One region of the Paenibacillus sp. GQ49 genome, then DNA from elsewhere that is predicted to be linked to it. Evidence: predicted binding sites of a transcription regulator. Region 1 holds the regulator's gene; the other holds the start of a gene.
The links. The regulator LexA, encoded in region 1, represses DNA repair genes until DNA is damaged. The targets are predictions, from matches to a motif close to CGAACATATGTTCG.

Region 1 (15,925 bases):
CCAGTTGCATCACTTCACGTGAAACGGGATTCATCAATTTGTTCGCCAGATCCAGACCGTCCATCGCATCTTTCGCATATACAACCATTCCGTTATATTCAGGACGAATACGATTTTTGGTGAATTTACGTGTTAGCGCCGCTCCGCCAACCATAATAGGCACATCAATACCTGCTGTTCGCAAATCCTGAGCGGTAAGAATCATCTGTTGCGCTGATTTTACCAATAGACCCGAGAGGCCGATTGCGTCGACTTTTTCTTCTCGGTATGCCTCAATGATACGTTCTGGTGGTACTTTTATACCCAAATTAATGATTCGGTAACCGTTATTCGACAGGATGATCTCAACCAAGTTTTTACCGATGTCATGCACATCGCCCTTGACCGTGGCCAGAATGATCTTGCCTTTAACCGAAGTCTCGTTCTTCTCCATGAATTGCTCCAGATATGCTACAGAAGCCTTCATAACCTCCGCACTCTGCAACACCTCAGCTACAATCAACTCATTGTTGTTAAAGAGACGACCTACTTCCTCCATCCCCCGCATCAGTGGACCGTTAATCACTTGAAGTGCTGTGTATTTGGCAAGTGCCTGTTCGAGATCCGGCAGCAATCCTTCTTTGCTTCCTTCGACTACATATGAAGCGAGACGCTCTTCTAATGAAAGGTTCGAGATTTTTTCCTTCTTCTCAACCTTCTTGTTACGGAACGCCGCTACGAACGCCGCCAGAGTGTCATCATTCGTGTTATATAAAAGCTCTTCGGAGAGTCTGCGTTCTTCTTCAGGAATGGAGGCATAACGCTCCAGTTTCTCTGTGTTCACGATCGCATAGTCGAGACCTGCTTTGGTACATTCATATAAGAATACTGAGTTCAACACCTCACGGCCCGCTTCAGGCAGTCCGAATGAAATGTTACTGATCCCGAGGATCGTATGACATTCTGGCATCGCTTCCTTAATCACTCTTATACCTTCAATGGTTTCTTTGGCTGAACCGATGTACTGTTCATCTCCCGTACCTACCGGGAACACCAACGTATCGAAAATGAGGTCTTCTGGTTTGAGACCATATTTGTTCACCAGCAAATCGTAAGAGCGCTTGGCTACGTCAAGCTTGTCTTCCCGACTAATCGCCTGACCCCGTTCGTCAATCGTTCCGACAACTACTGCACCACCATATTTATGAAGCAACGGCGTAATCAGCTCAAATTTCTCTTCGCCATCCTCAAGGTTAATGGAGTTAATTATCGCTTTACCTTGCGAGTACTGGAGGGCCAGATCAATTACTGAAGCATCTGTCGTATCGATCATGAGAGGAACTTTTACTTTTTTAACAACCAATTCAAGGAACTTCACCATGTCTTCAGACTCTTCACGGTCCGGGTCTTGTACACACACGTCAACAATGTGCGCTCCATTTTTCACTTGAGCACGAGCAATTTCCGAGGCTTCTTCATATTTGCCCTCTACAATGAGGCGTTTGAATTTCCGTGATCCCAGCACGTTCGTACGCTCACCGACCATATATGGACGATTGTCCTGTTCAATATAGATTGGTTCTATACCAGACAATGCCGGTGGATGTGTTCCGTTCATTTCTCTTGGGGGGTACTGGGCAAGTGTGTCGCGCATCGCCCGAATATGTGCAGGGGTTGTCCCGCAACATCCACCAGCAATATTCAACCAGCCCTGTTCGGCAAAAGCACCAATCTTCTGAGCAAGCGAGTCTGGTGACTCATGGTAATTACCATTCTCATCCGGAAGACCCGCGTTCGGGTAACAACTAACGGCAACCGATGCCATTCCGGAAAGAGAGCGAATGTGATCACGCATGAACTCCGGACCCGTAGCACAGTTTAGTCCTACCGAAATTGGGTTAAGGTGTTCTAAGGATATATAAAAGGATTCGATGTTCTGACCCGCAAGGGTCGTTCCCATCGGTTCGATCGTTCCTGATATCATCAGAGGCAGTGTAACGCCACTCTGTTCGAAGGCCTGCTGAATTCCAATGCTGCCTGCTTTTACATTGAGGGTATCCTGTGAGGTTTCGAGTAGTAGCGCATCAACGCCTCCCTCTATTAAAGCAAGCGCTTGCTCCAAATAACTGTCGATAAGTTCCTGGAACGTTACTCCCCCAGTTACAGACAGTGTTTTGGTTGTTGGTCCCATCGCACCTACCACATAACGTGGAGATTCAGGTGTAGAGAAACGATCAACCGCAGCTTTCGCAATTCTGGCTGCTTCCAGGTTGATCTCGCGTGCCCGATCTTGAATATCGTACTCAGCAAGCACAACGGATGTCGCACCAAATGTATTGGTTTCAATTAAATCGGCGCCAGCCTCCAGATATTCTTCATGAATGCGCTGGATCAGCTCTGGACGAGTAAGCACTAACATTTCATTACATCCATCCAGATCTTCGCCGCCAAAATCTTCGCCAGTCAGATCAACTTGTTGAATCATGGTCCCCATTGCACCGTCGAGGATTAATATTCGTTGTTTTAATGCATCGTGTAGACTAATCTTATCCAATATCTTCACCCCCGCAAAACGTTAGATCTTAGTTTAACAGAAACTAACTTATTGTGAAAGATCGGGTTTGGTCCCGAAAGATGGCGGGTTTGCACGAATATGAACGGAATTTGAGAATCGACAAAAACAAAGCAATCCGATATAATTCAATTAAACCAAGTGGAAAAGAGGGAAAGAACATGGCTGAAATTGTTATCCGAAATACGAACGAACGCATCACTGGCGACGAAAATGTTCGAAATTTCTTGAACAAATACGATGTATTATATGAGAAGTGGGACGCTTCCAAACTGAACACTGATCTGCAAAATAACTTTGGATTAACTGATGAACAGAAAACCGAGGTTTTAGAAACTTACGATTATGAAATCAGAGATTTGGCTGCACGTCGCGGATACCAGATCTGGGATGTCATCACACTGTCCGAACAAACACCAGATATCGAAGAAAAGCTGGCCAAGTTCGAAGAGATCCACACCCACGCTGAAGATGAGATCCGTGCAATTGTCGCTGGTAAAGGAATCTTTGTTATTAAAGCTACAGATGATGTGGGCTACTTTAATGTAGAACTGTCTCCTGGAGACGTTATATCTGTACCTGAGAATACACCGCACTTCTTCACCTTAATGGAGAACAAACAAATTATTGCTGTACGTCTGTTCATCGAAAAAGATGGCTGGATTGCAGATCCATACCCTGATCCTACTTTTATCAAACAAGCCTAAACACTCTCATGTTACAACTTGCTTAACCAAAACCCCTGTTCAATTGAACAGGGGTTTTCGCATATGCATATGGAGAGTAGTATACAACATCGTGCATTATATAAAATAATGCGGGTATTTCGCTTTTATCGATTCCTGTTCAATAACAACTAGTCTAAGATGAGCTTCCATCACCTGCACAGCTTGCTCGGTCTGACGCTCTGTGATAAGACGATAAATCTCTTTGTGCTGGGAGATGATGACCTCCAGGTTGGAGTCCTCCGCTAGACGTAATAAACGCAACCGATTAAACGGAATATTCAGTTGTTGCAACATTTTCCATGTTCTCAGCTTACCCGTGCCCTGGAACAAAATCTGATGAAACTCTTCATCCAGTTCAAAAAGTCGATAGAAATTGTTTTTCCCTATACAAACTTCCTGCATTGCAATGTTGGTTTCAAGTCGAAATCTGAACTCTTCAGGAAAAGAAACACAAGCCAAAGTTACGATTTCCTTCTCCATCTTCTCCCGCATAAACCTGCCTTCTTCCACATGCTCCAGATTAATATGAGAGACAATCGTTCCACTCTGGGGAATAATGTCCAGCAGTTCTTCTTCAGCAAGCTTCATGAATGCTTCTCTCACGGGTGTTCTGCTCACCTGCAGTTCATCTGCAATCTCTTTCTCTGAAATCTTGGTACCCGGCTTAAGTTCCAGGTGAAGAATTCGTTCTTTTAACAGGTTATATGAATATGCCCGGGTCGAGCCTCTAATTTTTTGATTAAGTGACATGCCTAGACCTCTTTCTATCAGCCGTATTCATTCATCTTAGCACAAATTACCGTTCCACTTATATATCGGTGTGAAACGGTAATCTGGCCAGCATCAACTATATTATTGCTTGTTTTCTTTGTAGGCTTTGTACGTGTCATTTGCCAGCTTCAGATAATTGGATAAGCCTTGACTATCCAGCTCTTTGGCAAACGTATCGAATTCAGACAAGTCCCGCTCACCCAAGATAAATTTAAGTGTATTTTGATCCGAATAATCTTTCAGTGGTGTACTCAGAAGTGTCACCCGTTCACGGTCCTCTGAAGAGTAAGGAATTGGTGGTTCTGCCGGGATTACTTCCTTGGTATCCTTCATGTCTTGTTGGAATTTCAACTCTTCTTCACTAAACATCGATTGCAGCAGATCTGTCGTACCACCGTAGGCAAATACTCCACCAGAGAAACCAAAGTCAATACGCAGATCCTTCTTGCCTTTAGGATTCAAGCCATTGTAGTTCACATCTTCTACCAATTTACGTTCTCCGCCCTCTTTGGTAAATGTTTCGCCTTCAACGCCCCATTTGGCAAACTCTTGACCCTCATCACTGTAGTATAACCAATCCACAAATTGCATAATGGCTTTGAAGTTTTCGCTTTTTTGAATTTTCCCGGAGATCATGACACCGTTTTCAAGTCTGGAGCCAGACATTAATTGCCCTTTTGGTCCACCAGGTACTGTAATCTTTGCAACTGAGTATTTACCTTCTCCCAGCGTTTTGTTCATATCATTTCGGTGCAGCACCACCGTTTGGGAATTACCATTAATCATGAATGATTTGCCGGATACAAATTTCTGTACAGCCTGATCATCATCCTGTGTAAAACTCTCCTTATCGAGCAATCCTTCGGATACCAACTTGTTAAAGTACGTTAGCATCTCTTTGTATTCTGGTGTTGTAGCCGTGTACACAAATTCATCCTGATCTTCCTTATACGTCAATCCGTTACCAAAACCCCATCCAGCCTTGGTACCAAAGCCGGTAGCCGCAATACCTAATGTGCTATTAAATTGGAATCGGTCCGAGAACGGAACGGAATCCGGGTAGAGCTCTTTGAGTTTCTTTGCAGCGTCATACAGTTCATCCCATGTGGTTGGGATAGCAATGTTATTTTCTTCAAAAACATCTGTTCTTACGATTAATGTATAATCTGGCCATACTTCTTCATGCAGACCCGGGAGTACATAATACTTGCCATCTTCCTGTCGAAGTCCTTCGATTTCTTCTTCCAATCCCCATTTTTCTACTTTATCCTTGAAGTTGGGCATCAAATCAATATAATCACTAACGGGCAGAATCGCACCGGAAGATACAAAAGCAGATTCTTCACCAGGATAAGTCTTTGGAATAACCAGCGGTGCATCACCAGAACTGATTAGAAGAGATCTCTTCTGAGAATAGTCACTCATAGGAACAATCGTTGGCTCAAGTGTAACACCAGTCATTTCAGTCATCTTTTCGAAAAGCAACCAGTCTTTTTTGTACGGATAGGTAGGTTGATCACTATACAGTATCGATAGATTAAACGGCTCAGTCGCCTTGAATGTATCCCCTACATTGTACGTCTCCATCGCTGCCTTGGTTTGAACTTCTGTGACATCACCTCCAGCTCCGGTACCGCTACTACATGCTGCCAGAACAACGGTCATCATTGATGCCAACACCATTTTACCAACAAACTTACGTGGCTTTTGATTCATTTAGGTTATCCCCCTGAATTTGGTTTAGGTATTCTAGCTGCTACGTATTACTGTTTAACAGACCCTAACATGATACCGGTTACAAAGTATCTTTGGACAAATGGATAGATGGTGAGTATCGGCAAGATGGTTAATACCATCGTTACTGACTTAATATTGGCAGCAATCTGTGTCAGGTTATCAGCTGAGGTTGCACCGGCAGATGCACCGCTTGTCGCTCCTGCAATCATATTGCGCAAATAAATGGTGACCGGGAACAGTTCTTTTTTGTCCAAATACAGAAAGGCTGGGAACCAGGAATTCCAATGACCTACTGCGTAGAACAGCACCATGGTTGCCATAACTGCTTTACTAAGCGGCAATATAATGCGTAGCAAGATCCCGTAGGTGTTCAAACCATCAATGGAGGCAGCTTCCTCCAGTTCTTCAGGCATATTTTCAAAAAATGACTTCATGATCAGCATGTTGTATATGCTAATTGCGCCAGGAACAACAAGTGCCCACATGGTGTTGTTGAACCCAAGGGAATTAATCAACACATAGTTTGGAATCAATCCACCACTGAAGAACATGGTAAATACGGCGAACATCGTCAGAAACTTGCGACCCATCAACCTCTTTTTGGACAGGGCATATGCGAAAATAGTCGTCATAAACATGGAGATTAATGTACCTACTACAGTATAGATAATCGTATTTTTATAATTCGTCCAGAACATGCTGTCACGTGAGATAGTCTTATACGTCTCCACATTGAATCCTCTTGGGAACAGACTAACTTTACCCGAATTAATATAGGACTCACTACTGAAGGATTGTGCCACGACATTTAAAAATGGATAGAGCGTTATAAATACCACGAACAGCAGAAAGATAACGTTGAATACTTTAAATACCTTGTAAGATCTGGATTCCTGCATGGTGCTCCTCCTTTACCATAAGCTTCTTTGTGTCAGTCTGCGTGAGATGGCATTTACGGAGAACACCAGAATCAGACCGATCAGCGATTCGAACAAGCCAATTGCGGTAGCATAACTGAAGTTACTGGATTCCAGTCCCACCCGATACAGGTAAGTGGAGATCACATCAGATGTCTCATAGATAAGCGGATTGTATAAGAGCAAGATTTTTTCAAATCCAACTGCCAGGAAATTACCCATGTTCAAAATCAATAACGTCACAATCGTTGGCAAGATCCCTGGTAACGTTACATGAATCGTTTGCTTCCACCGATTGGCACCATCGATACGCGCAGCTTCATACAAAGAATCATCAATGGTTGTCAGTGCAGCCAGATACAGAATCGCTCCCCAACCCATACCCTGCCATACCTCAGAAGTGATATAGATTGTTCTGAACCACTCAGCCCGCTGCATAAAAGGAATATTGTCTCCGGTGAAGAAAGCCACCAGTCCATTAATGGAACCATTCACTGCTGTCAGCTGCAGGATCATACCTGCAACGATAACGATGGACAGAAAATGAGGCAGATAAGACGCGGTCTGTACAAACTTTTTGAATCGTTTACTCTTCACTTCGTTAAGCATCAAGGCAAAAATGATTGGAACCGGGAATGTAAAGAGCAATGCAAGTCCGCCCAACATCAGCGTATTACCAAATACTCTCCAGAAGGTAGGGTCCTCAATGAACATTTTGAAGTACCTTAATCCAACCCACGTTTCTCCAAATATACTTCCCCCGGGAACAAAACGTCTGAACGCAATCACATTACCAATCATCGGCCCATATTTAAAAATAAGGAGATAGATGATGGGAAGGATTAATAGTGAATACAGCTGCCAGTCTTTGCGAAACAAGGTTGCTGCCGTTCGTAATCTGCTCTCTTTACGTAAAGATGTCATGGTTAACGTTGTTTTAGCGGTTTCCGACTCCATGTGTTTTCACTCCGATCCAGGACTTGATAAGTAAGAGTAATTCATATACAACTCCCATCGTTTCTCCTCTTGTAGAAGACAACAACTCCTTTAAGTTCACCCCCACTACGAAATAGATAATTGCTAAATGTAAGCGATATCAATTTCATGTATTATGTAGAATCACACAATCCAAGGTGCTTCACATCATTCATTAGCACTTACTAAGTGGTGTGATCTCCAAATCGAAAGAAGATATTCTAAATTATTAAGCGCTTACATTCAATCGAAAATAATAAGCAATAACTCCCTGCCTCCATTTAATGTAGTAAGTCAAAAAGAAATTGCTTTAGGACAATCTAAATACTAGTCATACTAGTATGTTAGTTATATTCTAATTCAGCTTCCCCCTAATTTCAATAACTTTTAGCAAAAAAAATGGAGATCTCATTTAACAAGGTAATTTAGTCAACAAGCTCAAATAAAAAAACATTGGTAACTTCAAGAACGACATCATCGTTCATTGAAGCTTCCAATGTTTCAGGGTGCTGAGGAAAGATGTTATAGCTGATCTGCTTAGAAACTAGCAATAAGCTGATTCAATTCCGATAAATGTGTTATTTCATGGTCTGGCGCATACGTTTCGTTGTTGGTCTTATGCTCACGGTTAATCCATACGGATTGGATGCCAGATAATAAAGCACCACGAATATCAGTCGTTAACTTGTCTCCAACCATCATGCTCTCTTCGGGTTTAACACCTAGTTTACTCAAAGCATGTTCAAATATCGACGGATCTGGTTTTCCTTTTCCGAAGTTACCCGAGATAATAATCTCATCAAAGAAAGGAGTCAATTCAGGTACACCATCCAACTTCTCTTGTTGCAAAGCAGGACAACCGTTTGTTAACAACAACAGTTTGTACTTTCCTTGTAACTGACGCAAGGTATCCATCGTTTCTTCGTATACATGAGGTCTGGATCTCCGTTCTACTCCAAACTGTGCGGCCAGTTGTTCAGCAAGATCTTCCCGATCTATACCCAACTTCAACAAGCCAAGACGCCAAGATTCTTTACGGTATACTGGAGCAAGTTGTTCCAACTGACGAAACTCAGGTTGATCCCCACCAGTAAAGTTAGCCCATAGGCCTTCAAACGGATTGATTCCAATCATTTTGGTAAAAGGAAAGGTTTCATATGATTCATACAGTCCACGTGCCTCATTACGAACAGCTTCTTCAAGTTCTTCCGGCTTGGCCCCAGTCTCTTGCGCTGCGATTAGACAAGTCTCATGAAAAGCTTCTCGAACACTACGCTCATCCCACAATAAAGTATCATCTAGGTCGAACAAAATCGCTTTTAACGCCATTCCGATCATCTACCCCTTTATGCAATAATTACTTTTCGACGGTTTCCACGGTGATCTGGTGTGCTTTTGCAAACTTCAGCAAACGTTCTGCAATCGCATCTGTATCGTAACGGTTCAATAACTTGGTAAACACCCATCTTTTCCCGCGACTGTTATGTTCGATAACAACTGTACCTGGTTCAATTCTGAATTTAACGATATCGTCAACCCCAATTGAACGTTCACGATTACCCTTCGTCGTTATAATCCGATTACTGCTAATCTTGATGTATGGACGGCGAAGCATGAAGATGACTGCCAAAAATACGTAAAGCAGCATCGTCACCCAGTCCCAAGTTGTCATTGGAGCTTGCACAAGGAATGTGCTCATAAACAGATACAAAAAGGCGAGACCGATCAAAAATATAGGGAACAAAAGGCTGCGTCCCTTAAAGACTTCTTCACCTGGTGTACCTGTGATTGGTTGACCACTTTTTTTGCGTTGCTGATTTAACTGCTTGGAATTTTTCTTAACCGTTCTCTCGAACGAACGCGACATGAGAATCCCCCTTATGTGTCTTTGTATCGGCTTACATAATTGCAAACCAACATTTCCCCCTATAAATTGCATACTCAAAATAACAGGAAGAAACCTAAATATCATAATGATATCATTAGGTTTCGTTAGTGTTTGAGTTTGCCTTGGTGGCCTTTGTCATTCTCATCATCAACAATCTCAATGGTATCCAGTTGTTGTCTGAAATTACTGCGAATATTGCTCAAATAAATCTCTCTTAGCTCGGCACGTTCAGCAAGTTCTTCCTCCGACAATCCCGTGGACTTTTGCTTACGAGCCAATTCGTTAATGCGTGCTACCAGACTATCTATATCCAAGCTTGTCCCCTCCAAAAATACAAAGTCATATTAACTTTGCCATTATAAAGGCTGCTTGTCAAGCTGACACGCGCTAACACTCATTGATGTGCATTTTATTCTGCAAATTGCGGTAGAGCTAGTACTTGTCCCACTTGGATGGAAGTTGTATGAAGTTGATTCACTTTCTTAATTGCTTCTATATAAATACGTGTGTCCATATTCGTCGGTTTATGTTCCAAAGAAATACTCCATAATGTTTCCCCTTGTGAAACAGCTATCTTTCCTCCAGGCAGAACATCATTCTCATTGCCGGCAAATACAGTTAAAACGGTGCTGCATCCAATAAATATAATCATAGAGGTAATGGCTACCTTTAACATCCATGAAGAAATCTTGAAACGCACTAAAACCTTCTTGTAGTTCCCTATGTTAGACTTCACCAGTTCCGAATTCATTGGTTCATAAATGCTTTGATAAGTAGAATATCTCATTAAATACCCGCCTCCAAACGTTTGTTCCTATCTGTTGAAATCAATATAACACGAACACTTGTTTTGTTCAATAGATTTTCAGAACAATTGTTCGCTTCTTTTTTGAAGGAGAAATATCTTATTTCACTTCCTTTTGCAAAGCATTTGCAGTATTATGCTCTGACTTTTGGACAATTTCTATTCTATAAGTTAAAAAACACTGATTTAATGCTATTTTATTTAGAACTTATGTTTGTACGAACGGAGGTTCTATGTTATAATTTTCCCAAACGTTACTAAAATGGGGTTGATACGGTATGTCGAAGATATCCAGCAGGCAGCAGGCTATTCTGGAGTTTATACGAAATGAAGTCCGGTTGAAGGGGTATCCTCCTTCCGTACGGGAAATTGGTGAAGCGGTTGGACTTGCTTCCAGCTCAACAGTACATGGACATTTGGATCGTTTGGAGAAAAAAGGTTTGATCCGACGCGACCCTACCAAGCCAAGAGCCATTGAGCTTTTGAGCCAGGAAGAATCTGAGCATTCTCATCAATTTGCTCATAGCGTTGCACGTATTCCTGTCGTTGGTAAAGTTACAGCCGGGGTTCCAATCACTGCAACCGAGAACATTGAAGACTACTTCCCTCTTCCTACACATTATGTAGGCGAACAAAAAGTGTTTATGCTTTCAGTAGTCGGAGATAGTATGGTGGAAGCTGGAATCGTTAACGGAGATTACGTTATTGTCCGTCAACAGCAAACTGCTGATAACGGTGATATCGTCGTTGCAATGACTGAAGACGATGAAGCTACAGTGAAAACGTTCTATAAAGAGAAAGATCATATTCGCCTTCAACCGGAGAATGCGACCTTCGAACCTTTACGTTTGAAACACGTTAGTATTCTGGGTAAAGTCATTGGCCTTTTCCGAGATATTCATTAATATTTAACTTGAGTAACAAAACTAGATGTAATGAAATACGAAAGAGGTTGCCCTGATCAACAGGACAACCTCTTTTTTCATTTTTATGTTAGTTTAGCAGCTAATTATTTACTGCGTTTCAGAACACTCTTGTGATGCGAGAACACATCAAAGCTCTGTTGCCCGTGATATGAGCCCATACCGCTCTCTCCTACACCACCAAACGGGAGATAGTGTGAAGTCATATGAGAAAGTGTGTCATTAATACATCCCCCACCGAAGGATACTTGATTCAGAACCTGATCCTGCAGTTGCTCATCCTGTGTGAAGAGATATAGCGCCAATGGTTTTGGCCGGCGAACAATCTCATCCAGTATAGGATTCAGGTCCCTGTACGTAAATACAGGAAGAATCGGACCGAAGATTTCTTCTTGCATGACAGCCGATTCCCAGTTCACATCTCCAAGTACAGTTGGCTCAATAAGCAACTGATCACGTACAGAACGTCCACCAATTAGTACTTTGCCATCTGTGAGGAATCTCGACAACCTATCAAAGTTACGCGAATTAACAATATGCGGGAAATCAGAGTTCTGTAACACATCATCCCCAAATTTATCTTTGATCTCTGCGCTAATCAGATTGATCAGTTCATCATGAACTTGTTCATGCACAAGCAAGTAATCCGGAGCAACGCATGTTTGCCCTGCATTCAGGAATTTACCACGAACAATACGTTGGGCCACCAGCTTCAGATCTGCATCACTATGGACAATAGCAGGACTCTTGCCGCCCAACTCAAGAGTTACAGGAGTCAAGTGCTCCGCAGCTGCCTTCATAACAATGCGACCAACACCTGTGCTACCTGTGAAGAAAATATAATCAAATTTCTCTTTCAACAATGCTGTGCTGACCTCAACTTCTCCTTCCATAACCGCAATATACTCCTGAGGGAAGATCTCCTGAATCAGATCGTACGTTAGACGAGATACGGCTGGTGTTAATTCAGAAGGCTTAATAACTGCACAGTTACCGGCTGCAATTGCTCCAATCAGTGGACCAAAGGCCAGTTGGAAAGGATAGTTCCAAGGTGCAATAATAAGAGCCACTCCGTATGGTTCAGGATAAATGGTACTCACCCCATCCGGCATAGCCGAATTGGTTGGGACTTGTTTTGGCGCAGCCCATTCCTGCAGGTGTTCTAATGCAAAATCCAGTTCACCCAAAACAATGCGAATCTCGGAACCGTAAGCTTCCGCCTCAGATTTGTTCAGATCCGCGTGAAGTGCATCTTGGATTCGTTGCTGATACTTTTCAATTCCCTTTCTAAGCTGTTGAAGAGCATTAATCCGATACTCGATATTTTTAGTTTGTCCTGTATAAAAAAATGTACGTTGTTCTGTCACAAGTTGTTTTGCCTGATCCATATTAACATCTCCAATTAATTATTTAAAATTAAATTGCTCAAAATTTAATTAAAGTATACCTCTTCTATATGAAACTTTCAACATACAAATGAAACATCCATTTGTATTTATTTGAACGATGGTTGGAATTTTGAAAGAGTGAAAGCTAGTATTCCTTTCTATTTCGTGGCTATCAGAATTTCTAAGGAAGTTTGATTTAAATCTTTTGTTTCAGACAGTTTAATGCACTGTAAGAAAGAATTAATTTCAGTTTCTCTTTAATGGGTTACTAGATAATGACAATGGTTTTTGCGCTGTTAATAACATGAATTGATACATTTCTTCAAAATAGGAAATGTTTAGTTACCACATATAAAAAACTCCCCTTTCATTAATGAAAAGAGCGCTTTACGATTATATATCGGTAACGAATGCATCATGTTAAAAGTAAGCCATGGTTACAGACAAACATAGGCTTTTTTGGTGACCCTTTTATCTGCTTCCATCTATATAACTCATCATCAGTTATTTTAAGTTTTCCACGCAATCATGTAACTAGTTTCGTGTTTTTTAAGAATTGCCCATACCTTGATTTGATGGTAATCAACAGGCTCTATTCTTAAACATCCCGGGTTTGCACACTTTCCACCAGTCTCACTAAGAAGTTTTTTTGTTTTTCTAGATACGTTTTTCCTTCTTTATGCAACTCCCTAGGATAATTCGCGTAATAATTACACTATCCTGTCCGTTATCTTAAAACTATTTTTAAGTCTAATTCAGCTGGGCTACACTTAATCGGAAAGAAAACATAATACCTTTTTCACCAAACTTGATTTATAGTCTTAATTGCTACGTTTGGAATCTTTTTAATCGCATTCTTTACAGGTATACTGCCCGGTTTTATACCAGCCTTCAAAATATCTGTAGCAGCTTGTCTGGTAAGACACGAAAAAACCAACGTTTTAACTTCATCATCTTTTGGATTATAACCACGCATGTGAGCAATGGCAACTATCACTCGTATTTGCACGTACATTAATCAGCTGGTTTAGCTACTGGAAGAGTGACAACACCACCTACGCCAGTTAGAAACCTGCTTGTTACTCCTTTAATATTTTGCCAACGGATTAAAGCATCAATTGCTTTATCGGTTGAGCTTTGCTTTTTCGTAAGACCACTCTATCAATTTATTTAGTTTCTGCTAAGTAGTTAAATATTTACTTAATCGGTAATCGAAAAATGAACTTGTACGAATAAAACAAAAAAGCCGCTATAATAGCGACTTTAATGGGATATTTTCTATCCGACATAAATAGATTTAATATTCGTTCACTGGACCACAACCAAAAGGTTGGCAAGTCTGGATTGTCGAAGCGGTATCAATAAAACCGGTATAATCATGATATTTATAATAGTAATGGTCCTTCCTGATGAATAATGTCGCACTAAAATCACTATGCCTAACATCTCTAGTGTATGTTTTTGTTACCCAGTAGGCTCTAGGAGCATCCTTAGAAAGATAATAACCACCGATACTTACAAGTATGCCTGCTATTTTTCCACCTACAGGTCCTCCAATAAAGGAAGCGAGTATACCTGCTATTGCAGAAGCAGTGGCATATATTATCTCAGTGGAAATTTCCACTTTGCCTTTATATACATAACCATCTGCTAATGCTTGTGGCGAGAAAATGAGATCTTCGTGAATAGGTTTTATTTCGTTTGTAGCATAATTCACTTCGCCAGTTTGAAGATTTTCATACTTTACTTTAGTCTCATCAACTTTTGTAATTTTTAACTCATCTTTACCATTTAAATCTGTTGCAATATAATAGCTGTCATATTGAATTAATGTAGAACCGTCTTTAAAAGTGATGGAATTATCGGTTGTACTTTCGACTAGTTCTAAAAGGCTATTTTCCACTTGAAGTGCTGGTAAAGAATTTGCCTGATCTTGAGCGAATGCTGGAATTGAGATAGATGTAGAAAGCATGACTCCGGCTAAAAATGTTTTAGCAATTTTCATTGTTTGTATCATTTTAGTCCTCCATTCAATTCTAATCTTTCTTTTTTCTAAAAAAATCGAATTTGATTACGTAATCAAACAAAGATGTAATCACAATAGCCCCAATTGGAATAAACAAATAAACCCAGAACGGATTATTTGGAGCTTCGCCAGGCGGAGAATCTGTTAAAATAAAGTAAAGAACAATGCAATAGATTATAGCCAATACAATACCTGTTATGTTTCTATTTTTCATAGTTGCTCTCACCTCTTGTTCACAGAATCAAGTATTGTATGTCCAACTCAAAAATATTATGATATAAATTTGGTATATTTTCTCTTATATACCTTAAATTTTTTAAATAATATTTATGATGATAGCTTTAACTGCTCAACAGCTATTTCCAATACTATATTTCGTTTTTTAATATCTGACTCCCTATCTCAGCGTTTCAGTTGCTATATAATAATATGTAACTTCTCATGCGCTAGGATACTAAATGATATTTTCAGTTAAACGCACAATGATTAGACACATCTCTATTCCGACACTTTGTACAAGGTACAAGTTCTGGTCTCGAACTAAGGACATGAACTATAAAGCTAAAGTATGGTCAAATTCTCTGAAATAGGGTAGAGTTGTTCTAGTTACTTTCTCAGCGATAAAACAAATGTAGTAGACTAAACATAACTTTCGGAGCCAAATATGACTCCTGCACAAACGAGCCTTATATACAAAGGCTCGTTTTTTGATGTATCTTGTAAAATATCTTTTCCGTTACTAATTCGAAGATTTTCCTTTTTACATCTTTCAACAACAACATTTTACTGCTCTGTTCGATACTTTGATTAACTTGCGCTTACACCGCTGTAAGGCGGTTTTGCATACACAAAAAAAGAAATAACGTTCTATACAGTACCCGTTCTCTCGACATGTGCCATCATCTCTTATCAGAAGTTTTCCCATCATTCCTACAGCTACCCATTCTGGACGCTCCAACCGAGAAACGTAAGTCTGTAAAGGATCATACTGATGATTGATTAATGCTGTTTTCAACGTGTGTGATGGGACTGTAACCTCCCCGTTCCCATCTTTTCATGGACGCTCTCCTCATTTCATTTAGTGTATCTGAGGTGGCTTCGAGTGTCCAATTGGATTAGGAGGCTTTAAAGATATAAAAGAGGTTCTTAATAAATACATTATGCTAATTCTGCAGAATATGAAGTTTAAAGCTTCACATAATCAATGGTTTGATGC
Region 2 (15,925 bases), on a different contig from region 1:
AATGCACGACTTCCGCACGGCTGCGGAAATTCCGTGCAAGATCAATACGTTGACCTGTACGACTCAGACGATCTTCCACCATTCCATCTTCGCATGTGCTCACTCCATATTGGCGATACTTGTTCATAAACAGACCCGGCTCAGCCAAACGGAAACGGTAGATACTCTGCTTGACATCACCGACCATGAATCGGTTACCCGGGTTTTCTCTGGAGATGAGCTTCACGATATCTTCCTGAACCGTATTGGTGTCCTGATATTCATCAAGCAACACTTCATCGAATCGCGAACGGTACTCCATAGCCGCATCGGAAGGCATCGACAGTTCAGGCGTTGAATCCTCATGCCGCAAAATGTGAAGACAGTAATGCTCCAGATCACTGAAGTCAACTTGCCCCCGTTCCTGCTTGGCCTGTCGATAACGTTCTCCAAACGTACTAACCAGCCTCGACAGTTCCTGCATGAGTGGTGCCGCTTGCTCCAGCTCCTGCCAGAACGAAAAAGCACTTCTTCCGAACAATGAACCTTTCAGGTCGGAAACGGCCTTTTTCGCAGCCTCCCGGAGTTCCTTCACCTGATCCTGTAAAGCAGGGTCCGTTTGATCCTTTTTGCAGGGTTTCAGTTTGCCAAATGCAGCGGGTTGAAACACTTCAGGCAACTTCTCCCATGGCATAACCTGGGCCGCAGACAGCAGCTCTTCCACCATCACCAGATCTTCTTTTAACGTATCTGCATAAGGTGCCGGACCTTCAGGCTGCATGGAAATATGAATACCTTGACGGAGTAGTCCTGCTGCACCACTCAAAGCAAGAGCCGCATCACGCAAAATACTCTGAACCCATGCTGAATGTCCAAGTGCCTCCACACTTTCCACCTGAAAAGCAGATGCCATCTCTGACAGCCAATGATCCGGCCAGGAATGACTGCGGGAGAAATCATACAATCGTTGCACCAGTCGATGCATCGCATCATCATTTCGTTCTCCACTGAACCAGTCGACCAATTCGCGGAATGTACTACCTTCATCTTCTTCGCCATACTTTTCCTCAAATAGTTCTTCAAGCAGTTCCTGGCGCATGATCTCCGCTTCATTTTCATTCAATATACGAAAAGCCGGGTTCAACGGAATTTGCTGATAGTAACGGCGAATGACTTCCATACAGAATGAATGCAGCGTTGTAATAGATGCCCGTCCAAGCAGCGACAGCTGCTTACGCAGATGCTCTTCTCCAGGCTGTTCTTCAAGCGCACGTTCCAGCGCTTCCCGAATCCGTTGTTTCATCTCGGCGGCCGCCGCTTTGGTAAACGTGGCTACAAGTAAACGATCTACACTGAATCCTTGGGAGGGATCTGCGATCTTGCGAATAATTCGTTCAACCAGCACGGCTGTCTTGCCTGATCCCGCCGCTGCGGCAACCAGAATGTCTTCTCCGCTTTCCGAGATGGCACTCCACTGGTCATCACTCCAGAAGCTACCCTCCGGTTTTGGCATATTCGTCATGATGTTTCCCCTCCCTTGTTGTGAGATAACATATCCCAGATTTGCTGTTTGCCCGGTTTGGACAACAGATTATACTCATTTCCTTCTATATTCTCATCAAACTGACAAACAGGCTTATACGGACAGAACGTACACGCCACTTCCTGCTGAATGCGATAAGGCTCAATAGCCACATCCCCATCCGTAATCCGGGTACCAATCTGACGGATATTACTGCGAACCGAAGCAAGCAGCGTATCCCATTGCTCTGGCGTAGCTACAGCGGCGCTGCTATAAAAGCTTCCGTCCGCCTTAAGGGCAACTGGAATAATCGCTGAATACCCCTTATCCAGGGTGTTATCCATTTGAGCGATTGCGTCCCGATCCGCCAGCAGCAAACCTTTCATTTTGAACCGTTTCAGCAGTTCTTGTCCTGCCTGCTCCGATGTCATGCCGTTTGCGGATTGCAACAGCGGGTTATGCACATGGAAATACAACGTTCCTCCCGGCATCGCCGTTTCCCCAAGCCATTCTTCGGCAGCACTAAGCAGCACCTCCAGATAGGTGAGCATCTGCAATGACAGACCATAGTACACTTCATGTAACTTGAGGTCCGTCTGGCTTGATTTATAGTCAATGACACGCAAAAGCAGACCATTCTCGCCTTCTGCCACATCCACACGGTCAATCCGACCCACGATCTCCATCACACATCCGTTCTCCAGTTCAAAACGTAGTGGCGGCAGTGTTTTATCCGGTCCAAAATCAAGTTCCAGCCCAATCGGTTCAAAACTTCCACGTCTGGACTGTTCACCGAGAATAACGGATGCCCGGCTAACAATGTCCTTCAATTTGCGGAAAATATAACCGTATCGCTTGGTGCTTAGCAAAATCTCCCCTTGCAGCTGTGGTGCAATCTGCTCCACCGTTTGCTCGGCTTCCTGACGACATTGGTCTGGAGTCAAGCTGCCCCAACTACGATTTTCTTCACGCAACCGCATAGCCAGCTGGCTTAGTGCAGCATGAAACAGCTGTCCGATATCAGGAGCCTGAAGGCGGTATAATTGCCGTTCTTTGAGACGCAGCCCGTGCGAAGCAAAATGGGAGAACGGACAAGCAACGAACCGCTCCATTCGCGAGACACTCGTCCTCACCTCTGTACCATACAGTCTGCGACTGGTAGCTGTACGTAGTGGCAATGCCCGATTACGATAAAAGATCGATCCCATCAACCGCTCCAGCTGAGGTCTGCTTGTCTCTCGAGATACATGCCAATTGTAGACCGCCCACCACATTTCAGGGATGTCTTCTCCACGGCGCCATTTGCGCAATTGTCCAATGAGCGCAGACAGACTCTGACCTGGATGGGTGACATAGGACCAATGCGCTTCTTCCGAGTTCGCAACCGGTGGTTGAGCGAGTAATGGCTGTTCTTGGAGACCAAACATTTTCCGTGCATGGCGGACAATCTCGGAAGGAAGCAGTGCTTTCCCCTCATCATCAGCAACCGGGTAACTCAGCCACAACTGGCTGCTTGCCGCTGTAAGTGCCGTATAGATCAGGAAACGTTCATCCAGCATCTGTCTTGTTGCTCCTGGTCCAAGCGCCACGCCTCTTTCTGTCAGTAACGCTCTTTCCAGTTCCGTTAATACGCCATCATCCTGAGGTACGGCAGGTAATTCACCATCAACGGCGCCAAGGATAAATACGTATTTGATGTCCTGAAGGCGTGTACGGTCCATGGAACCAACCAATACCTGATCAAGTGCTGGTGGTACCAGACCCAGCTTCAGTTCCGTCAATCCGGTCTCAATCATCCCGGCAAACAGCGTGATATCCAGCCGTTCATTCCCCATCATATCAACCATCTGATCCAATAAATCCAGCACAGCTCCCCACATCTGCCGATGTTCTCTCGACCGTTCGGGGTCACCTTGAGCCTTAGCTTCAGCAGACATGTTCTCCAGCTTCCATGGGATCTCAGCATCTTCCAGCAATCTGTATAGTGCCTCGCACTGGGCTTTGGCTGTCTTTGCCTTTTTCATTCGTTTCTCAAAAACACCCAAGGAATCTGTAATGACCGTTCGGCAGCTCTCCATTAGAGAAAGCATCTGGTCCCGTCCTCGACTACGGCCATCCTGACCGTTATCTTCCAGCGACAGGCTTGGTACATACTTCCATGGTTTGCCATCAGTCCAGCGATACCCGTGAATACCACAAGCCAGTACATAATTCTCAAGCTGGTCCATATCTTCACGAGTGATGGAACCATCACGCGGAAGTAGCAGATCCGTTTTGACACAGCGAAATACATCCTCGTAACGCCAGTGGCGCCGAACAATATCCAGTGCAGAACGGATAAACTCGGACAATGGATGATGAAGTTCATTTCTTCTGCGGTCCAGAAAGACGGGTACGCCATAATCCCTGAATAGAGGTTCAGCTATATCAGCGTAGGTATCCAACTGCCGGACAAGTACTGCCATATCCCGGTAACGCGCACCTTCGTTTTGTGCCAGGCGCCGCATCTCACGCAGTGCCCCCTCCATCTCAGCTCGTCGGTTTTCCGCTGCAACCAGTCGGATTCCGGAATCAAGGCCTTCACTTTTCCAACGAATTCGCCGGTCGAAACCAGCCTCCAGATGAGCAAGTCCCGGACGATCTTTGTATCTCGGTGGAATCTCCGAATCTAGCACGGTTATATCACTCGGTATACCCAGTTCGTCAGCCATCCCTTTCAGGCGCGCATAGGCACTCGCTGTGGGATAGAACAGTTCCAGTTCTCCAGGCAGTGCGCCGTGATCATAAGGACGATCCAGTGTCAGTGCAATCGTCACGGAAGAGGACTGCAACATCAGCCGACCGATCACACTCATCTCCTGTGGCGTGAATCCCTGAAAGCCATCAATCCAGATCTGGGCATCCTGCAGCAATGCACTTTCCGACAAACGATCTGTCAGCTCAGTCAACGTGTCTTCATCATCAATATATAAATGGGTCAGTTCCTGTTCATAGTCACGATATATCAGATTCAAGTCATGCAACTTGTCCTCCAGAATCGGCGAAGTGGATGAGGTATTCCCTCCAGACAGCCCTTCTTCCAGCAATGATGGATCAACTTCATAACGTTTAAATTCACTATATAAGTCATTTAATTCACCTATAAAACCCAGCTGGCTGCCGGATGCACCAAACAACTTCAATTCTTCCTTACGGCGCTGGATGACCTTGTAGAGCAGCATCTTTTTGCCTTCGGCTCCGATCGGAATACGAGCAGAACCACCTGCTTCCTGCATTACACGATAGGCTAAACGGCGAAAGCCGAGCACTTCTGCACGCATGGTACCTTTAATTGCTCCAGAAGACACCAATGCCTGCTCTGTGCGAAAGGAACTCTGTTCCGGAACGAGTAAAATCAAAGGTTTACCTTGCGGTTCTTGTTGAAGCAGGGTTGTAATTTCCCGGGTAATCAGCGAGCTTTTGCCGCTGCCTGCCCGGCCAATAACAAAACGAACGGACATGTCTAATCCTCCAAACTACACGTACAAGATTTTAATTCCCAGTATAACATATCTGACTTGGTTCGGAACATACGTTTGCCACTATCCGGTAAAAACGGAGATCATCTCCGTTAACACAGCCAAACAGCAAAAAGCCCGCAGCTATCACACTGTGGACTTTTTGCCAAAAGTATCATTCATTTAAAATTCACTTTATCTCACGAGAGATTAAAAAAAGTGAAACCAGACTCTTCTAATTCTTTTTACTACGCACTTCGAAAATAGCAAATTTCAGGTAATGTCCTTCATCCACGCCTAAAATTTGCGGGTGGTCCTTACCTGCTGCCTTCCAGTCAATTAGACGCAGCACTTTGCCTGCATCTTCCGCTGCATCCGCAATCGTATCCAGGAAAAGGTCAGGACGCATGTGATACGAACAGCTGGCTGTCACCAGATATCCGCCCTCATTAACCAGTTTCATTCCTTGCAGGTTGATATCCTTATATCCACGGCATGCACCTTTGACTGCTGATTTCGTTTTGGCAAATGCAGGAGGATCAAGGATGACGACATCAAATGTTTTACCGCCAGCTGCCAGCGCTTTGGATGTATCTACTTTCTGTTCGCCTGCACGTGCACGTACGGTACGTTCATCCAGCCCTTTCACTTGTTCACGCAAGTACTGGAATGCATCAGCAACTACGAACTCAACACGGTCGGTAAAACCGTTCAGCTCCACATTTGTTCGTGCACTCTCAATGGCATGCTCCGAAATATCAAGACAAGTCACTTTTTTGGCTCCATACTTGCAAGCATTCAACGTGAAACTGCCTGTGTGTGAGAAGCACTCCAGCACAGTGGCACCATCCCAATAAGGGAATGTAACTACTTTACCGCTTTTATTCACAGGCAAGAGCTGCTCTGTGCCATCCTGCTCAGTCGTTTGTAGTGTGATTCCACTCTTGTAGCCCCAACCCTTCATGAGCGGTTCGATGGCTGCACGATTCTCGCGTTGGTCGAAGAAGTAACCTGTCTTCTGTCCTTCCACGATATCCACTTTAATGAGTAGTCCATTTTCTGTAACGGTGACATGTCGTGGGCACTCTCCGTACAGTGGACCCTTGGTCTGCTCCAAACCTTCCAGTTCACGAATTGAGACATCACTGCGCTCATATATGCCTTCTGGCTGCATTACTTCAATGAGTGCCTGTACGATGGCTTCACGGCAACGATCCATGCCAAGTGTAAGCAACTGTACAACGAGGACGCTGCCAAATCGATCAACGATCAATCCTGGCAGAAAATCTGCTTCGCCATAAACGAGGCGGTATGCCTCTCCATCCTGGATAAAACGTTCCCGATGACGCAAGCAATCGCGGAAACGCGCTGCAAAGAACGCCGTATCCATCTGTTCGGACTCCAGCGGTTGATAAGATACAACTCTTACCGTGATCTGAGATGCGAGATTGTAATATCCTGTCGCCAGATAGCGACCTTGATGATTCAATACATTGACCAGATCTCCCGGCTCCGGGTTTCCGTCAACAGAGGCAATTTCATTGTTAAATATCCATGGATGTGCATGTTCTAGCCGCTTTTTGCGACTGCGTTCGAGTGTAACTGATGGCAAGGTAGATCCACTTCCTTTAATTTAATAGTTCAAAAGATAGGTTTGGTGCGGCGCGTAGGTGGCGTTTCGGTTACGAATCGATCTTCCGATCGCTGTTGTCTCCAGATTTTTTTGAACTCCCTTTTCTCAAAGGGAAAATCCGGGGATAAAGGCGAGCGCTTCGCTTCTTCGGTAACAATTTCGTCTTCTTCGCTGCGTTTGCACGAATCACCGTATCTTTCGAATTGGGGTGGGGCAGTTGAGAGCATGTTGGCGCTAAGCTGTTACTTTAAGCGCTGTATGAGTGACACTACAGCGACGATTTGTTCCTCTGATCGCTGTTGTCTCCAGATTTTTTTGATTCCCCTTTCCTAAAGGGAAAATCCGGACACAAAGGCGCACGCTTCGCTTCTTCAGATTCGATTTCGTCCCCTCCACTACGTTTGCACGAATCATCGTATCTTTCGAATTGGGGTGGGGTAATTTAGGTCGCTTCCCTCTGAATTCCTTTAGGCTTGTCATGGCTGTCTTTTCTTACTCATAGGATGAGTTAAGGAACCCGGACGGAAGGAATGATTTTGTATGTTTAGAGATGTGATATTGCCCCTACTCTATGGGCTTATTATCTTTTTTGGTGGCATGAAGCTGATGGAGACGGCCTTGCAGCGCATGGCAGGACCCATGTTGGTAGGTTGGCTCAATCGTGCCACCTCTGCTCCTTGGAAAGGCATGGCCTTCAGTGCAGGTGCAACGGCCCTGTTACAGAGCAGTACTGCGGTCACCGTACTCACCATTGGACTGGCTAATGCCAGATTAATTACCTATGGACGCACACTTGGAATCATCCTCGGCACCAACATCGGGACATGCCTGACAACGGAGCTGGTGGGACTGCAGATCGGCCGTGCTTCCCTGCCGCTACTCGTCCTGTCTCTAACGGGCTGGGCCCTGTTTGTTGTTCTTGGTGAACGCAATCTGGCCGCTCCTGAACGCACCCGCCAGACTCTGTTTAACATCCAGTACAGCTTCCTCGCAGCCGCGGGATTTGCACTTGTTATGACAGGCATTCAGGTGATGCAATCCATTGCCTTACCCTTGCGGAGCATGGGCGTATTTCAATGGTTTCTCGACCGCTCGGCCGACAGCTTGTGGTGGGGCTTCCTGGCAGGTGCCTGTCTGACAGCACTCATTCACAGCAGCGCAGCTGTCATTAGCATGGCGATTACGCTCGCAGCCACAGGAGTATTACCTGTGGATATCGGCATCGCCATTGTGATCGGGTCCAATGTGGGGACCTGCATCACCGCTGTGATTGCTGCTGCGGGCGGAGCATCCGCAGGCAAATTTGTCGCAGCCTCCCATGTTGTATTAAACATTGCGGGAGCGCTGCTGTTTATGCCGCTGATCGGCCAGCTGCATGCAGCTTCGGCCTGGCTGTCAGCGGACAACGGGGCACAGATTGCGCATGCCCAGACCCTTTTTAACGTCACCAGTTCACTGCTTGCTTTGCCATTCTGTTACTTGCCAATCTGGCACAAAAAACCACCGGTCCACGCCCCCGCGGCGAAGTCACCCGTGGCTTGATGATCTGCCTATCCAGACCCACAGAGCTCGCGGCTAACTGACTCGAACAATAGTGCGTTATACGTTAATGCCTAACTTGTTCAGGGCTACACGCAAGATATCATCGTTATTATCATATCCGCTCTGCTGCTGTAAGGACCATGCTTCTTCCGGAGCATACCAATCCACACCCTTGATTTCTTCAATCTGAGGCTGTAGATCACCACTCTCGGCTTCAACGAGATAATAATGAACTTCCTTGTCCACCGGGCCAAAGTCTGCATGTTGGTACGTGTAAGCAATGATATCAACCGGCTCTACAATGCGGCCCACCATACCTGTCTCTTCCAAAATCTCGCGCAGTGCCGTCTGTTCAATTGTTTCTCCATCTTCCATTTTGCCCTTGGCGAGAGTTGTTTTACCATAACGATCTACGATAAGCTGAATTTGAAGACGTCCGTCTTCCCCTGTTCTATAAACAACTCCGCCTGCTGAAATTTCTTTTTTGTTCATCATGCTCTCCCCCATCAACTTCGATATCTTTATCTTATTTTTTTGCAAAAGAAGGACCTCATCTCCCCGGGTAAGCTCCCCAAGGAAATGAAATCCTTGTTTCTGACGCCTCGATCACATCGCGGCGGACTTAAGATTCTCTTCCAACACACGTACCAGCGTAGCCTGACTCTCGTTGACACCTGCTTCAACCACTTTGACTCGGCACACTTTACCGACCATGTCCATCGTTCCATCAAAGACCAGTTGAATGTAGTTGTCGCTATAACCGTGCAGCTTGCCACTTCCCTCGCGGCCTTTGGCTTCACCTTCGGGAATAACATCCAGTACCTGTCCGACAAACTGCTCAGCGTACTCCAGCTGCATCTGCTCAGACAAGTCAATCAGTTCATGCACACGTGCATTTTTGACCTCTTCGTCCACCTGATCTTCCATCCGTGCTGCTGGTGTACCCGTACGTTTCGAATAAGGGAATACGTGCATTTCGGAAAAACCGATCTTCCGCATCAACTCATAGCCATTACGGTACATCTCATCCGTCTCACCAGGAAATCCAACAATGATGTCTGTTGTAATCGCTACATCCGGCATTGCTTCCCGAATGCGAAGCATCTTGTTGTAAAACTCTTCTGTCGTATATTTACGGCGCATGCGTTTCAATACCGTATCATCACCCGCTTGCAGCGGAATATGGAAGTGACGAACAAGTTTGTCCGAACGTTTGATCACGTCGAGCATACGGTCGTCAATCTGACTGGCTTCAATCGAGCTGATTCGAATACGCTCCAGCCCCTCTACCTTGTCCAGGTCCCACAGCAGATCGGTCAGATCATAATTCTCCATGTCATCACCATACCCACCTGTATGAATACCGGTCAGAACAATCTCCTTGTATCCGGCGTGTACGAGCTGATGCGCCTGTTGAATAATGCTATTCGCCTCACGGCTGCGTGAGAGACCACGAGACCACGGAATGATGCAGAACGTGCAAAAGTTATTGCATCCATCCTGGATTTTCAGGAACGCTCGGGTACGATCAGCAAAATCAGGTACATCCATCTCTTCAAACACACGGGTTTTCATAATATTACGCACCGCATTAACGGGTTGACGGGACTCCTTAATTTCATTAACATATGGCAAAATCTTGTCACGGTCCTGTGTACCGATAACCAGATCCACCCCCGGGATGTCCAGAATCTCTGCCGGAGAAGTCTGCGCGTAGCAGCCTGTAACGGCCACAATCGCCTCCGGGTTGCGCCGAATGGCACGACGAATAATTTGACGGCTCTTTTTGTCGCCGGTATTGGTTACTGTACAAGTATTAATCAAGTATACATCCGCTGTCTGTTCATCAAAGTCCACTTGATCGTAACCTTCGTTTTTGAACAATTGCCAAATCGCCTCTGTATCATAGAAATTAACTTTGCAGCCTAAGGTGTAAAACGCCACGGATGGCATAATTACATTCCTCCCATTTCTCCGGATTCATATAACACGCAAGTTAGTGCTGCCATTCCAGCTGTCTCAGCACGCAAAATGCGTTTGCCCAGTCCAACAGATACAGCACCTGCCTGATCAGCCTCTGCCGTCTCCTTATCAGAAAATCCACCTTCCGGTCCAACCACGATCAAAACTTCTGCACTTGCATCAGGTGCAAGCTGCTCTATAAACGGCTTCAGTGCATCTCTCAGCTGTTTACCATTTTCTTTCTCATAACAATAACATACCAGGCTATAGCCCTCAAAAGAAGATAACAGCCCTTTCCAGGAAAGCGGCTGCTCAACGGATGGAATACGATTCCGGTGACTCTGTTCGGCAGCTTCCTTGGCAATTTTCCGCCACCGTTCCAACCGTTTGCCTTCTTTCTTTGCATCATATTGCACAATCGTACGCTCTGATAGGAAGGGTACAAATGATACCGCCCCAATCTCAGTACATCTCTGGATGACTGTTTCCATCTTGTCGCCCTTGGGCAAACTCTGTGCCACGGTTACACGAATCCGTGCTTCACGGTCCATAACCAGAGACTCTACAATATTTGCAGTAACTTGGCCAACTTCAATGGTCTCAATTTCCACGAGTGCTTCTCTGGAGTTTCCGTCACTGACAATCAGTTTATCTCCAGGTTTACCACGCATGACCTTGCCGATATGGCGTGCATCATCACCTGTGATGATCACAGCGTGTTCATTAAACTGTTCTGCAGATACAAAATATCGCTGCATTAGTCAATCCACCCATTCTGTCCTGTTATGACTGGAATTCACCCCGCCTAATGACAAGCATGAATCCAATCGCCACAGATGATCATACAACTTTTACGTGTTTCTGACCAGTATATCCGTCCAAAACACGATACGCTTTTTTAGCGATATAATTCGATAATTACCTTTGCCAGATCCACATACATCGTTTGCGCAAACTCATACAAAGGTTGAATCGTTACATTTTGCAACGGAGGTATAACAAGAATCAACAGGAAGATAAAAATGGACCATTGCTCCACCCCTTGCAGCTTGCGGCTGATTGAAGGTGGCACTACATCTTCCAGAATCCGATAACCATCCAACGGGGGCAACGGAATCAAGTTAAACAGGAACAGGAAAAAGTTGGTTAAGTTAAAGATAGCGAAGAACGTCGTGATTGCTGTCAGCAGCCGCTCATTATCAATGCCGCCGAGAGCTCCCGAACCAACCAGTGAAGCATAGATGATTGTACCGATGATCGCGAGCAAAAGATTACTCAGAGGCCCTGCTGCAGATACGATGATGCCCATCAATCTAGGTTTGTCGAAGTTAGCCCGATTAACGGGAACTGGACGGGCCCAACCAAAGCCGGCAATAATGAGCAACAGCACACCAAACAAGTCAAAGTGTACAACCGGATTCAGCGTGACCCGACCCAACAGCTTCGCTGTTGGATCACCGAATTTGTTGGCAAAATACGCATGCGAGAATTCATGCACCGTAAATGCGATCAGAATGGTCAGCAGGAAAAACGGAAGCTGATCGATCGGATAACGAAAGAACGAATTCCAAAAGTCCATACGTTACCCCTTTCTGGCTACAAACGCCAGCCAATCCTCATCACGGTGGATCTCACTCACTTCAAACCCGGAGGCTTCCAGTGCATCATGCACAACCTGCTCTTTGTTCTTCCAAATGCCGGATACAATATAGGTACCACCAGACTCAAGCGCATGATAGACATCGTCTACGAACAACAAAATGATCTCTGCCAGAATGTTCGCCACGACAACCTTAACTGGCAGTTGCACACCTAGCGCAGGGTCCTGACTCCCGAGGACGGACAATAGATCACTCTCTTTAACCGTAATTTGTTGCTCCAGCCCATTCAGTTCCACATTCTCCCTGGCACTGATTACCGCAACTGGATCAAGATCAAGCGCCAGTACATGTTTTGCCCCTAGTTTTATCGCTCCAATAGCCAAAATACCAGAACCTGTACCTACGTCAATGACTTCCTCGCCGCCCTGAATAACCGTTTCCAGTGTGCGCAAGCAGAGGGAGGTCGTTGGATGTGTTCCTGTACCAAAGGCCATGCCTGGATCAAGCTCTATAATTTTCTCATCCGGACTTTCAGGCGTATACTCTTCCCACGTTGGCTTGATCGTCAGACGTTCCGATACACGTACCGGCTTGAAATATTGCTTCCAAGCTGTTGCCCAGTCATTTTCATCCACTGTACGCGTCTCATAACGAACTTCACCTGTATCAATTCCGAATTCGGGAAGTTCCTCAATTCTCGGATTAACTTCGGACTGCAATGCAACCATATCCGTACCTTCGGAGAAGTACCCTTTGATGACCGCAAAGCCTTCTGGAATATCATTCAAAGGAACGTCGTATAACTCCCCATATGTCGTGTCCCGTTTTTTATTTAAAGTACCGGACTCTTCAATCGAAACCCCTCCAGCACCCGCTTCATGTAAAAAATTCGAAATCATCTCCACAGCTTCTTCTGTGGTATGTATTGTTAGTTCATGCCATAACATACTTGGTTTTTCCTCCTCATTTTTCAAACATCCCAACTATTGTACTACACAAGCTACTCGGAGCACAAAGCCGCACCAGTAAAAGAAAAACAAAACAGGATATCCGCAGCCTGACTGCTCGAATATCCTGTCATCTATTCATTCATATCTGTTTCATTTACTTCAGCATTTTGTATAATTCGAATCTCACTTAGCAAAAACGTCCACCGTTCTGTGTGATCATCTCTGCGGCTTGCGGGAGCGAATCGTTGGATACGGACACGGTCAGCAAAATTTCTTGTTTCAGCCTGTTTGCCGAGTCCTCTTTGGGTGTATCATACACCTGACCATTGGACAACATTTCCGTTTCATCACTAATCAGGGCAAGTACATTCAGTTCGCCACTAAACCCTCCGACAACGGCCGTAGGAGAATTATCGAAGCCCGTAACACCATTTGAGTCCAATGCAGATGCTTCATTGCCAAGGCTCTCAATACTCAATTGGTTCGGGTGCAACAATTCCAGGGCTCTGCGTGCAGACTCGGCCTCAGTCCAGCTTGTAAAAACAGCTTCGATGGTCACTCCCGAGCGATCTTCAGTCATTAAGCTCCCGTCCCTGACGTCGATCAGCCGCTTCGCTGCGGCGTAGTGCTTCTATATCTTCATGATCCGCAGCTTCAGCGCTGAATTCCACATCTTCATTTTTGGCGGACTGCAATCGTTTCATCTTTTCCGTTTTTGTGAGAATCTTGCCTGGACGTTCATGTTCTGCCATTGTAATGCTCCTCCTTCATATTGGGAAACTAGATCATTCCACCGGCTTGTTCGATTATAGACATAGCACGGTGATGTACCGATTCATCTACGATGACAGTAAGTAATACATCTCTTCCCGTTGGTCCACCCTGTCCACCATCACTCATGCCGCTTGCAGAAGGGTCCGCCGCAGCCATGATTCCAGCACTGGCATTTGTTTGCATCGAATCGGGCACCCATGATGAAAAACTGCCGGAAACGCCCGGCTTGTAGGAAGCCCCGCTTGGTCCTACACCCGCATAACGGCTGAATCGATTAATTGACAGGTCCTCCACTCGCAATGCCTCCAGTTTTTTGGCTGCCCCTTGAGCCTGCTCCGGGCTGTGAAAGTACGCCAAAATATTTTTCTCGGTCATCCGCTTCACCTGCTTCCCTAATTTCTCGCATATCAGCTATGCATATCATTCTCGCCATGCTATCTTTCCGCAAGTTCGCTCAGAATATACCGAAATGCTCCCACAAATTGCTGTCGTTCTTTGTAGCATAGATCCATGGATGTTGCCAAAATCACTGAACCACTAAAAAAAGGCGTACAAAAAAGGACACCTTACGGTAAAAACCGCTGTGGTGTCCTTAAGGACTTGCTTTATTTTATTCTCAGTCGCCGCGGAAGGCGCGTTTCACTCTATCAAAGAAAGATTGTTCATGCTCATGTGTTTGCTCTCCATCCAGCGCAGCAATTTGGCGAAGCAGATCTTTCTGCTCGTCATTCAGCTTACTAGGTGTAACCACAACCACTTTCACATGCTGATCTCCTTGCCCCATACCACGCAGGCGTGGTACACCTTTGCCTTTGAGTCGGAAATACGTTCCTGTTTGTGTACCAGCTGGTACTTTCAACTTCACTTTCTCGGTCAACGTTGGGATTTCAACTTCATCTCCCAGAGCTGCCTGAGCAAAGGTAAGTGGGATTTCGCAATAAATATCGTCACCTTCACGCTCGAAGAAATCATGTGATTTCACGCGAATGACAATATACAGATCTCCCGCTGGTCCGCCACGCAGGCCTCCCTCGCCCTCACCTGTCATACGCAGTTGCGCGCCATCATCAACACCCGCTGGAATGCGGACATGGATTTTGCGTTGCTTGCGAACTTTACCGCTACCACTGCACGTTGTACATTTTTCTTTGATAATTTGGCCCGAACCACTACAGTTCGAACATGCACGACGATTAACCATACGTCCAAACGGTGTATTTTGCACGACTTCCTGCTGACCGCTACCTTGGCAGACCGAGCAGGTTTCCGGTTTCGTTCCAGGTTTGGCACCTGAGCCATGACAGGTATCACAGCCTTCGGTACGCGGAATCGTAATATCCGTTTCTTTACCGAATACAGCTTCCTTGAACTCAATCGTCATCGTGTACTGCAGGTCATTCCCCCGTTGGGGAGCATTTGGATCACGTCGTCCACCGCCACCGCCGCCAAAGAACATGTCGAAGATGTCGCCAAATCCGCCGCCGCCAAAATCACCGCCACCACCGAATCCACCTTGATTCGGATCGACATGACCATATTGATCATATTGTGCACGCTTCTGACCGTCACTCACTACGTCGTAAGCTTCTTTAACTTCTTTAAATTTAGCTTCCGCATCAGCAGCCTTGTTTACGTCAGGGTGATACTGACGGGCAAGCTTACGGTAAGCCTTTTTAATCTCATCGTCGTTAGCCGTTTTACTAACGCCAAGCACCTCATAATAATCACGCTTTTCAGCCACTCTTCCACCCCCATATCATTCACCTTATCGCACATCGTGACAAAAGGAAAGCCAAAGCGCGGGAGCCCCGGCTATGACTTTCCCTCTAATTCGAACGTCACCGATGTTTAATTCGCGTAGAACTACGAATTAGTTTTGTTTTTTATCTTCATCCACAACTTCGTAATCAGCGTCTACGACGTTATCACGTTTAGCGGAACCTTGTTGCTCTTCAGCACCTTGTGCTTCTTGCTCTTGCGCCTGAGCTTGCTCATACAGTTTCACGGACAGTTGTTGAACGATCTCTGTCAGCTCTTCTGTAGCAGCTTTGATATCTTCCAGGTTGTCGGAAGCCAGAACGCCTTGCAGTTTTTCTTTGGCAGCATTTGCTTTTTCAACTTCGCCAGCATCTGCTTTTTCGCCAAGATCTTTGATCGTTTTGTCAACAGAGTAGATCAATTGATCTGCACTGTTTTTCGCTTCAACGAGTTCTCTGCGTTTTTTATCTTCTTCAGCGTGCAACTCAGCATCTTTCATCATTTGCTCAACTTCAGCATCGCTCAAACCGCTGGAAGAAGTGATTGTGATTTTTTGAGTTTTGTTTGTACCTTTATCTGTTGCAGATACGTTAACGATACCGTTGGCATCAATATCGAAGCTAACTTCGATCTGTGGAACGCCACGTGGAGCTGGTGGAATATCACCCAACATGAAACGTCCAAGCGATTTGTTACCCGCTGCCATC

Region 2: the regulator LexA is predicted to act here: its motif matches at 5,066-5,079, upstream of addB (helicase-exonuclease AddAB subunit AddB).

The regions. Positions count from the first base shown of each region.
Region 1 covers NZ_JCAXEL010000009.1:92,231-108,155, forward strand. The annotation lists gene metH (methionine synthase) at 1-2,533, opposite strand, end outside; gene AC6CIF_RS17195 (cupin domain-containing protein) at 2,713-3,258, shown strand; gene AC6CIF_RS17200 (GntR family transcriptional regulator) at 3,355-4,029, opposite strand; gene AC6CIF_RS17205 (ABC transporter substrate-binding protein) at 4,132-5,766, opposite strand; gene AC6CIF_RS17210 (carbohydrate ABC transporter permease) at 5,814-6,686, opposite strand; gene AC6CIF_RS17215 (ABC transporter permease) at 6,699-7,628, opposite strand; gene AC6CIF_RS17220 (HAD family hydrolase) at 8,217-9,008, opposite strand; gene AC6CIF_RS17225 (hypothetical protein) at 9,037-9,546, opposite strand; gene AC6CIF_RS17230 (DUF896 domain-containing protein) at 9,672-9,881, opposite strand; gene AC6CIF_RS17235 (LysM peptidoglycan-binding domain-containing protein) at 9,977-10,354, opposite strand; gene lexA (transcriptional repressor LexA) at 10,651-11,277, shown strand; gene AC6CIF_RS17245 (aldehyde dehydrogenase) at 11,382-12,683, opposite strand; gene AC6CIF_RS17250 (adenosine deaminase) at 13,981-14,700, opposite strand; partial or broken gene AC6CIF_RS17255 (peptidase G2 autoproteolytic cleavage domain-containing protein) at 15,479-15,733, opposite strand; gene AC6CIF_RS17260 (hypothetical protein) at 15,895-15,925, opposite strand, start outside.
Region 2 covers NZ_JCAXEL010000002.1:466,786-482,710, forward strand. The annotation lists gene addA (helicase-exonuclease AddAB subunit AddA) at 1-1,501, opposite strand, end outside; gene addB (helicase-exonuclease AddAB subunit AddB) at 1,498-5,001, opposite strand; gene AC6CIF_RS06725 (class I SAM-dependent rRNA methyltransferase) at 5,234-6,610, opposite strand; gene AC6CIF_RS06730 (Na/Pi cotransporter family protein) at 7,172-8,173, shown strand; gene AC6CIF_RS06735 (NUDIX hydrolase) at 8,231-8,668, opposite strand; gene mtaB (tRNA (N(6)-L-threonylcarbamoyladenosine(37)-C(2))-methylthiotransferase MtaB) at 8,780-10,126, opposite strand; gene AC6CIF_RS06745 (16S rRNA (uracil(1498)-N(3))-methyltransferase) at 10,129-10,893, opposite strand; gene AC6CIF_RS06750 (site-2 protease family protein) at 11,034-11,714, opposite strand; gene prmA (50S ribosomal protein L11 methyltransferase) at 11,718-12,683, opposite strand; gene AC6CIF_RS06760 (hypothetical protein) at 12,874-13,266, opposite strand; gene AC6CIF_RS06765 (YfhD family protein) at 13,259-13,438, opposite strand; gene AC6CIF_RS06770 (hypothetical protein) at 13,467-13,835, opposite strand; gene dnaJ (molecular chaperone DnaJ) at 14,077-15,201, opposite strand; gene dnaK (molecular chaperone DnaK) at 15,331-15,925, opposite strand, start outside.